DNA from 3 places in the Micromonospora hortensis genome. Region 3 is predicted to be linked to each of the others. Evidence: riboswitches for the same ligand, from Rfam matches in the RefSeq annotation. Region 3 holds a riboswitch; each other region holds the start of a gene.
What was found. A riboswitch is a leader RNA that binds a small molecule or an ion and turns the genes downstream of it on or off. The one in region 3 is predicted to bind cobalamin.
Positions count from the first base shown of each region.

Region 1: it holds a riboswitch for cobalamin, as region 3 does, so the genes downstream of both, cobN (cobaltochelatase subunit CobN) here and NIE111_RS14840 (CbtB domain-containing protein) in region 3, are expected to answer to the same signal.
Region 2: it holds a riboswitch for cobalamin, as region 3 does, so the genes downstream of both, NIE111_RS09305 (acyl-CoA thioesterase) here and NIE111_RS14840 (CbtB domain-containing protein) in region 3, are expected to answer to the same signal.

Region 1 is NZ_JAKKFE010000030.1:94,701-97,970, forward strand. It holds gene NIE111_RS21925 (ArsR/SmtB family transcription factor) at 1-420, shown strand, start outside; gene NIE111_RS21930 (MBL fold metallo-hydrolase) at 476-1,192, opposite strand; cobalamin riboswitch at 1,508-1,684, shown strand; gene cobN (cobaltochelatase subunit CobN) at 1,942-3,270, shown strand, end outside.
Region 2 is NZ_JAKKFE010000012.1:160,732-164,001, forward strand. It holds gene NIE111_RS09300 (zinc-dependent alcohol dehydrogenase family protein) at 1-702, opposite strand, end outside; gene NIE111_RS09305 (acyl-CoA thioesterase) at 812-1,258, opposite strand; cobalamin riboswitch at 1,462-1,675, opposite strand; gene NIE111_RS09310 (DUF8832 domain-containing protein) at 1,807-3,270, shown strand, end outside.
Region 3 is NZ_JAKKFE010000020.1:68,536-71,805, forward strand. It holds gene NIE111_RS14835 (amidohydrolase family protein) at 283-1,161, opposite strand; cobalamin riboswitch at 1,436-1,581, shown strand; gene NIE111_RS14840 (CbtB domain-containing protein) at 1,617-1,820, shown strand; gene NIE111_RS14845 (CbtA family protein) at 1,811-2,581, shown strand; gene NIE111_RS14850 (histidine phosphatase family protein) at 2,578-3,174, shown strand; partial or broken gene NIE111_RS32260 (TetR family transcriptional regulator) at 3,222-3,270, shown strand, end outside.

The DNA of each region.
Region 1 (3,270 bases), on a different contig from region 3:
CTGGGCAACGGCCGGCTGCAGGTCGAGGAACGGCCCTACCCACCGTCCGACGTGCGCGGCGGGACGCTGACGTTCTTCGCGGCCCACTGCCGGGGAGGCTGGATCTCCTGGAGGTTGCCCGACCGCTTCGGGATCGTCTATCCGGTGACGGGAATCTTCGCCGAGGCGGCTCTCACCACCCCGGATCCACTGCGCCGCCTGCTCGGGAACGCGCGGAGCACGATTCTGGTGCAGGCGGCTGAGCCGGTCAGCACCACGGCCGTGGTCGCCGCGACCGGGCTGCCGCTCGGTACCGTCGGTGGTCACCTGCGCGTGCTGACGGATGCCGGTTTGCTCCAGAAGCGCCGGTCAGGCCGGGAGGTCCTCTACTGGTGGACGGATGCGGCACGGACGCTGGTAGCCGGGGCCTCATCGTTCTGAAGGGTCACGGCGTCAGGTGCCCGCACCCGGTGCCGGAGAGCGTCTGCCGTCTGGATCAGGCGCCCTCGACGGCCGAGCGGGCCTGCTCGAGCGTCATCGGCTCGGCGTGGCTGGAGACGTACCAGTGGTAGTCGTCGTCGAGCAGTCGCCGGACCAGGTCGAGGTCGAGGCCGTCCTCCGGCCGGCGCACATGGGCCGGCGGCGGGTAGAAGCAGTCGCCCAGCAGCATCACCCCCGAGTCGGGCACCAGCACCACTGTCGAATCCGGCGCGTGCCCGCCGCCGACGTGGCGTAGCTCGACCCCGACCGGCAGCTCGTCCACGTCGACGAAGGTGCGGGTCGGCGGCAGGATGGCGAAGTCTTCCCAGGACGCCATCGCGCGTGCGCGGGCTGAGAAGCTCGGGCGGAGGCGGGCATCGGCGCGTATCTGCTCCTGCAGGTAGGGGTGGCTCCACGGCCGGGCGGCCTCGGCGCGCAGCAGCGACACGGCCGTCTCGTGCCCGACGATCTCCACGCCGGGCCAGGCGCAGGCACCCCACACGTGGTCCCAGTGATGGTGGGTGTAGACCAGCCAGCGCGGCTCCGGAAGCCCGGCGGCGGCCAGCGCGGCCTGGATCTCGCGGGCGTGCGCGGGGCTCTGCCCGGCGTCGATCATCACACTGCCGCGTTCGTCGGCGACGACGGCGACACCGGCCTGGACCGCCTCCGGGTCGGGATCGCCCGGATACCGCCAAACACGGCCCGACAGGCGGTGGAACTGCGGGGCGACCACGATGATCGACCTCCGAGATTGATCGCGGACACTGGTGTGGCGTTCGCCGATCCTAGGTGAGGGTGTCGGCCGGCACCGCCCTGCCGGAGGATCGGCGCAGGTCAGGACTCGTCCGGCCACCTTTGCTCTGCTTACCTATAGGCGCCGGTGACGCTCCGTGTCTGGTGCACATAGGTAAGCAGAGCAAAGGGCGTCGCGCATTGATCTGAGGCATTCCGTCGCGCGGACTCGCGCTCGTACCAATCGTTGAAGCTCGATGAGTCCCGTCCGCCCGGCGGGGTCGGACCGGCGTTGACCGGCGGCGCGGCGGTGTGGCAGCATTCGCGGCCTGACGGCAGTGAAGGAAGTCGGTGCGAATCCGACGCGGTCCCGCCACTGTCACCGGGGAGCGATCCCCCCTCGTGAGTCACGGCCGTGTGTCTGCGGTTGGAAGGCCGGGGGAGAGCGTCGATCCGGAAGCCAGGATACTTCGGCCGTCGGGACGTACCCCAGGGCGTGGACACCCGAGGAGGACCCGATGACGCACGGCGTCTCATTCATCGACGACTATCGTCGTATCGCGCTCCAGGCAGTGCGTTCCAAGGACACCGGCCACCGGCACCGCTGAGCTGATCGCCCGGCGCTGACCGGCCCCGACGCATGCGTCGGGGCGCCGTTCGCGCGGGCCGTCGTACCGGCTGACGCCGTACCCACTCGCATCGCCCCGGTCACCCCGTGAGGGTCCAGGGCGTCACTTTCCGGAGCCTGCCGTGCGCATCCTGCTGCTGTCCACCGCCGACACCGACCTGCTGGCCGCCCGCGCCAGCGGCGCCGACTACCGGTTGGCCAACCCCGCCCGAGTCGCCGCCGAGGAGGTGCCCGCCCTGCTCGACGGGGTCGCCCTCGTCGTCGTACGCCTGCTCGGCGGTCGACAGGCGTGGGCGGACGGCCTCGCCGCGGTGCTCGCCACCGGCGTGCCGACGGTGGTGCTCGGCGGCGAGGCGCTGCCCGACGCCGAGCTGATGGCCATCTCCACGGTGCCGTCCGGGGTCGTCACCCAGTCGCTGGCGTACCTGGTGGAGGGCGGTCCGGACAACCTCGGGCAGTTGGCCCGGTTCCTCTCCGACACGGTGCTGCTCACCGGCGAGGGATTCGCCGCACCCGCGCCCACCCCGGCGTACGGCGTGCACGGCGAACACCCCGCCGACCCGGGCCGGCCCACAGTGGGAATCGTCTTCTACCGGGCACACGCCCTCGCCGGCAACACCGACTTCGTCGACGTGCTCGCGGACGCGGTCCACAAAGCCGGCGGTAACCCGCTGCCGATCTTCTGCGGCTCGCTGCGCGGGCTGACCGCGGGCGCCGGCCCACTCGGGCTCTTCGCCCGCTGTGACGCGCTGCTGGTCACTGTGCTCGCGGCCGGAGGTGCGGTCGCCGCCGACGCCTCCGGTGGCGGCGACGAGGACGCCTGGGACGTCGGCGCCCTGGCCGCCCTGGACGTGCCGGTCATCCAGGCGCTCTGCCTCACCAGCACCCGCGCGCAGTGGGCCGACAGCGACGCCGGCCTGTCCCCACTGGACGCCGCCATGCAGGTGGCCATCCCCGAGTTCGACGGCCGGATCGTCACAGTGCCGTTCTCGTTCAAGCAGATCGACGCCGACGGGCTCTCGGTCTACGCCGCCGACCCCGAGCGGGCCGCCCGGGTCGCCGGGATCGCGGTGCGCCACGCCCGGCTGCGGTACGTGCCGCACGCCGACAAGCGGGTCGCCGTGGTGCTCAGCTCGTACCCCACCAAGCACTCCAGGGTCGGCAATGCCGTCGGATTGGACACGCCGGCCTCGGCGGTCCGGCTGTTCGCCGCGCTGGCCGAGGCCGGCTACGACCTGGGTGACGCGCCACCGCCCGACGACGGTGACGCGCTGATCCACGCGCTGATCGCCGCCGGTGGTCACGACGTGGAGTGGCTCACCCCGGAGCAGTTGGCCGCCGCCGAGGCCCGGATACCGGGGTCGACGTACCGGCGCTGGTTCGACCAGGTCCCGGCCGAGCTGCGGGAGCGGATGCGGGAGCACTGGGGTGAGCCGCCGGGCGAGCTGTAC
Region 2 (3,270 bases), on a different contig from region 3:
GGTGCGTACCGCCGCGAACGACGCGTCGAGCGTCGCGCCGCCGACGTTGTCCACGATGATGTCGAACCCCTCGCCGCCGGTGTACCTCTCGACGTACTCCTCGACCTTGCTCGCCGTGTAGTCGATCGGCACCGCGCCCAGGCTCTCGATCACCCGCATGCTCGCCGGCCCGCCCGTGGCGTACGCCTCGGCGCCGCGCGCCTGGGCGAGTTGCACACCCACGTATCCGACCCCGCCGGCACCGCCGTGCACCAGCACCTTCTGGCCGGCGTGGACCCCAGCCCGGTCGACGAGCCCCTCCCAGGAGGTGATCGCCGCCAGGGGCAGCACGGCGGCCTCCCGCATCGAGAGGCTCCTCGGCTTGTGGGCAAGCAGCCGGGCGTCCACGGCGGCGTACTCGGCCAGCGAGCCCTGAAGGCCGCCGACGCCCCCGCACAACCCGTACACCTCGTCTCCCGGCGCGAAGCCGGTCACGTCCGCGCCGACCGCCGCGACGACACCGGCGAGGTCCAGGCCGAGCACCGCGGGCAGCTCGACACGCGCGTGCGCGGCCTTTCCAGCCTGGATCTTCGTGTCGAGCGGGTTGACCCCGCTGGCGACGATCCGCACCAGCACCTGCCCGCGCTCGGGGGTGGGTTGATCGATCTCCTCGACCGTCAGCGGAACGTCGAACTCCCGCAACACCGCAGCGCGCATAACCATCCACACTCTCCGTGATCGAGGCTTCACGTGGACGCTATCCGACCGGATAGGTGGCGGGGCGGGTTCCTCGGACCGCGCCAGCGCCGCCACGGGCGGGCCCGAGCGCGGGTCAGTCGTCTTCGGCACCGTCGAGCAACGCGCGTCGCAGCGCCAGTCGGTGCTTCCGGCGGATCTCCGCCTCCCGGTACCGACGCCGGTCCCCGTCGGTCTCCGGTAGCAGCGGCGGCACCGTCCGAGGCTGACCGTCGTCGTCGATGGCGACCATGACCAGGTGGGCGGTGGCCACGTCGGTGGGCGGCACCGCCCGGTCCCACCGGTCGGCGGTCACCTTGACGGCCACCTCCATCGAGCTGCGGCCGGCCCAGGTGATCCGGGCGTCGACGTGCACGACGTCGCCGACCCGCACCGCGCGGAGAAACGCCGTCTCGTCGATGGCGGCGGTCACCGCCGGTCCGTCGGAGTGCCGGGCGGCGACCACACCGGCGACGGAGTCGATGAGGTTGAGGATCCGGCCGCCGTGCACCGTACCCATCAGGTTGGTGTGGTGCTGGTCCATGATCTGCGAAAGGGTCAGGTGCGACGCCGACGGCGCTCGGCCGGCGATGGTGGTGGTGGTGGTGTCATGCACAGCGGCAGTCCGTCCCTCGGGAAACCACACCGCCGGGTCGCGGACACACGCTGACGAGGACCTGGCCGTGCACCACGCGCACGGCCCGTCACCCGCTCAGCCCACCCGCGAGGCCGACGGCAGCGCACACGGTTGTGTACGCGGCGCCGGCAGGTCTTCGGACTCGCGGGCCTGACCGGTCGCGCCGGTCCCCTACTGGCCGTCGCTTCCCAGGCCGTTGGCCCAGTGCTGATGACGGCGGTCGTTCCCACTCACCGCTGCGGGGCAGCCCCGGATTTTCACCGGGTTCCCTCTTACGACGCCCAGCCGGTCACGACGGGGCGAACCAGCGCCGTCGGCGAGCATAGCTGGCCAGGGAATGTGTCCACCCGGGGCGTCCCGCCGCGGCAACGGAGGGCCTGATCGTCAACTTTTGTCGTCTGAGGAAGAAGATCGCCAGCTATTGAAAAAAGTCTCGCGAGGGTGAGGATATCCAGATGCGTCGTCTCCCCCAGACTTGCGGGCGGGTGGTCTCGGGCCTCCTCGCGTTCCTCCTCGCCTCGGCGGTCGCCCTCCTCGCGTCCGCCCAACCCGCCGCCGCGCACGGGACCCTCGCCATGTCCACACCGGCGAGCGGCGCCACGGTGCGCGAGCCGTTGACGGAGGTGCGGCTGTACTTCACCGAGAAGGCCGCCGCCAACGCGTTCTTCACGATCACCGCCCCGGGCGGCGTCCGTGTCGACAACGGCTGGTCGTATGGGGAGCCGAAGCCACTGGACAAGCCGGTACGCGAGTATTTCCTGGTCAACGGTCAGTTCGAGCCACGGGAGTACACGACGGGGTTCCCCGCGGTGGTGTCCGTCGCCCACCTGCCCGCCAAGGGCCAGTACTCGGTGAGCTACCTGTCGGTCGCCTCGGACGGCGACACCGTGCGGGGCACCCTGACCTTCCGCTACGACGGTCGGGTGACGGCAGCGCCGAAGGGGTGGAGCCCGCCGTCGACCCAACCGGACCCGGCGCTGGTGGCCGCCACCGAGCAGCACAACTCGTCCGGGCAGGCCTCGGCGGTGCCGACCACCGCCGACGATCCGTCGACCCCGCCGGCTGCGGCGGCCCCGTCGACCGGGTCGACCGAGGAGAGCGGTCCCGGGGCACCGGCCTGGGCCGGCTGGGCGGCGGCGGTCGCGGCGGTCGGGGCGGCGGTCGGGTTCGTCGTCTGGCGTCGCCGATCCGCCGGCACACCCACCGGCCGGGGCCGTGCCTCGGCGGCGACCTCCGGTCGACGCGGCGGTGGCGCCCGTACCACGAATAGGGCCGGCACTGGCAATACCGTCGGCGGCAAGGCCGCCGGGGACAAAACCGCCGGGGGCAAGACCGTCGGCGGCAAGACCGCCGCTGGCAAGACCGTCGGGGGCAAGGCCGGTGCGGCGACCGGCGTCGTCGCGCGTACCGCGAGCGACAAACGGCGGCCCGCCACAGTGCCGGCGGCGCGCAAGGGCACCACGGTCGTCACGGCCCGCACGGGCGTTGCGGTCGATCCGACGCCTACCGATCAGGTGACCACGGCCCTCGCCAGCACGGACGACGAGCTGACGGTCGACACCGGACCACGGCCCGACACGGACCTCGCCGCCGCGACGCCTGGGTCCCGGTTGAGCAACACCCACCTGGCGCTGTTCGTCGGTGGCCTGGTGGCGGCCCTGTTGGCCGGGTTCGGGTTGGCCCGTATCGGCACCGCCGACGAGAGTCCGGCGACCAGCAACGCACGACCGTCAGCCGGCGGATCGCCCGCCTCGGGACAGGTGGGCTCCGCGACCGACGGGCACCAACACCCGGCGGGCACCGGGCCGCACACGCATCGGGGTGACGACGCGACAGGCGCGACGCTGGCGACCGGCACGACGGTCAGCGCCGGTGGGTACACCCTGCAACCGCTGGAGCGGTCCCAACCCCCTGGTGTA
Region 3 (3,270 bases):
CGGGGACCCGCCGACGAGCCGAACGCCTGTGAGCACCGACCCCGCTCGGACGGCGGTGCGGCTAGGCGCCCGCACACCCCTCGGAGATAGGTCGGATGTTTCCCACGATCAGGCGTTACCTTGCCACGCATTCACGTATGTTGCCAAGGTCTTGCGAGCATGTTTTGCCATCGTTACCTGCGCCATCGAAGCCATACGTCAGACCAAATCGACATCGACTGCCGCCGCTAGCATGTTATCGATAACATGCTATGTCCCCAGGTCGAAAAGGGCGCTGCCGTCTCAGGACGGGGCCAGCCGGTAGACCCGGCCGGCGGTCTGACGCCAGACCGCGGCCCGCTCGTCGTCGGACAGCGGGTCCAGCAGGTCACCCAGAACGGTGACCCAGCGGGTGTACGAGGTGGCGAGCAGGCACACCGGCCAGTCCGAGCCGAACATCAGCCGATCCGGCCCGAACACGTCGAGGGCGTACTCGACCGCGGGCCGCAGGTCGGACGCCGTCCAGGACCCGCCGTCCACCTCGGTCACCAGGCCGGAGAGCTTCGCCGTGGTGTTGGCCTCGGCCGCGAGCACCCGCAGGTCGCGCTGCCAGTCACCGAGATCGGCACGCCCGAGCGGGGGCTTGCCGAGGTGGTCCAGGACGAACCGCACCTGGGGCATGTCGCGGACGAGCCGGACGGCCGCCGGCAGCTGACTGTGGCGCACCAGGAGGTCGAAGGCGAGGCCGGCGGTGCCGACCGCGGCAATGCCGTGCCGCACGTCGGGACGGTCGAGATAGGTCGGATCGGGTTCGGACTGGACCAGGTGCCGGATCCCGACCAGTCGTTCGCCGCCGCGCGCCCTGCGGAGTCGGGCAAGGCGGCGGTCGACATCGGCGGCGCTCAGGTCGACCCAGCCGACGACCCCGGCGATGAGCGGGTCGTCGGCCGCGATGCCGAGCAGCTCGGGCGTCTCCGACCGAACGGCGACGGACTGAACGACAACGGTCTGGGTGACCCCTGCGGCCCGGGTCGCCGGGGCGAGCTCGAGCGGCGTGAAGTCGCCGTCGATCGCGGCCATGGTGTGCGGATCGATCCAGGGCTGTGGGTGCCGCGCCCGGACCCAGAGGTGATGATGCGCGTCGACGATGCCCGGTCGTCGCGCGACGTCACCGGTCGTCACCGGACCCGCCCTGGCGCGTTCTCGTCCACCCCACACCCCGCCCAGCCGCTGATCGAGCCCTCCGGGTCAACCCGGAGCCACAGAGTCGATCTGGCAGGTTGACCATGTTAGCGGTAACAGACTGTTGTTGAGTCCCGGAACGCGCGTCACGACCAGCTTCCGGCAGTGTCGCCTTTTGGTCTGACGAATCCACCGGCGCCTGCGGCTGGTCCGCCTCGTTGACGTGCCGGTATCCGGACGCGTTCGGGGCGCGGGGCCCGGGTTGACCGCCTGAGGCGGCACCGATACCGTCGACCCACTATCTGCGGCGACGCGAGGGAAGCCGGTGTGAATCCGGCGCGGTCGCGCCACTGTGAGCGGTTCCCCAACCACAACTGGGGGCCGCGAGCCAGGACGCTCGGTCGTCCGCAGCCTTGCGATGGGGACGCGTCATCCCTGGGGAGGTTCGTGTATTCATGTCTAGCTCCGCTTCCAGCCAGCCGGTGGTGCACCCCGCTGGCAGTGCCCGTCTGCTGTGGACAGCTCTGGCGACCGTTGCCGCACTCACCCTGCTGGCGTATGTCGTCGCCTTCGACCAGGGCGCGGTGTCGCGCAGCGGGATGTACCTGCACGAGTTGATGCACGACGGCCGGCACCTGCTGGGCGTCCCGTGCCACTGAACACCACCGCCGCTCCCCCGTTCCTCGCCGTCCTCGTCCGCGGGCTGCTGGCTGGCCTGATCGCCGGCCTGCTGGCCGGTGCGTTCGCGTACGTCGCCGGCGAACCGCACGTCGAGGCGGCCATCGCCATCGAGGAGGCGGCGGCGCACGCCGAGCCCGCCGCTGGTGCCCACGATCACGAAGACGCCCTGGTCGGCCGGACGGGTCAGCGCGGCGGGCTGTTCCTGGCCACCGGCCTGTTCGGGGCCGCGATGGGTGGCCTGCTGGCCACGGCGTACGTCCTGCTGTCCCGTCGGCGGCGCGGCGACGACGACGGACGGTCGGGTCTGCTGCTGGCCGGCGCGGCGCTGCTCGGCGCGGTGATCGTGCCGTTCCTCAAGTACCCGGCGAACCCACCGGCGGTCGGCGACCCGGCCACCATCAACCAACGGACCGTCACCTATCTGTTGATGGTGGTGCTCGGGCTGGTGGCCGTGTGGGCCGGGTCGCTGGGCTACCGGTCGGTCGGCGCCCAGGCGCCGACGTGGTTGCGTGCGGCCGCGGCCGTGGGCGGGTTCCTCCTGGTCACGGCAGTGTCGTACGTGGTGATGCCGTCCTTCCAGGAGGTTCCGGCGGACTTCCCGGCGACGCTGCTGTGGAGTTTCCGACTGGCCTCGCTCGGCACCCAGGTCGTGCTCTGGACCGGCATCGGCCTGCTGTTCGCGGCCCTGATGCACCACGAGCGGCGTCGCCGGGCCGGCCTCGCACTGCCGAGCACGTGACCGGAACCAGCCTCCGGCTGGTCGCCCACGGTCACACCGCCGCGCTGCGCCGCGCCCGCTTCGGCGGAGTCGACGACGGCCTGGACGAGGGTGGCCTTCGCGCCGCCCTCGCCCAGGCTCGTGCGGGCGCTGACCGGCGTGGGCTCCTCGGCGTGAACTCCACCTGCCTGTCCAGTCCCGCGGTGGCCGCCCGACAGACCGCCGACGCCTTCGGCCTGCTGCCGACGATCGAGACGGCGTTGGCCGACTGTGACTACGGGACCTGGTCCGGACGGACGCTTGAGGAGATCGCTGAATCGCAGCCACAGGCGCTGCACGACTGGCTGTCCGCTCCGGACTCCGCGCCGCACGGCGGTGAGTCCGTCACGGCCGTGCGGGATCGGGTCGGAAGCTGGTTGGACGAGCAGCACCGAGCCGGCGGACGTGTCATAGCGGTCACCCACCCACTGGTGATCCGGGTCGCTGTGGTGCACGCCCTCGGTCTTCCGGTGGCGACGTACCGGCAGGTGGACGTGGAGCCCCTGGCCGTCGTCCGGCTCACCAGTCAGGGCACGCGCTGGCAGCTCCGACTGGGCGCACCGCGAGCAGGTTGAGGGCGCACCGAACGCCGCGTCGGTGGGCAGCCCTTGCAGAACGCGTCGTGACAGCAGCAGAACCGCCTGTCCTCGCGACCAGCCACACCGCCGGCG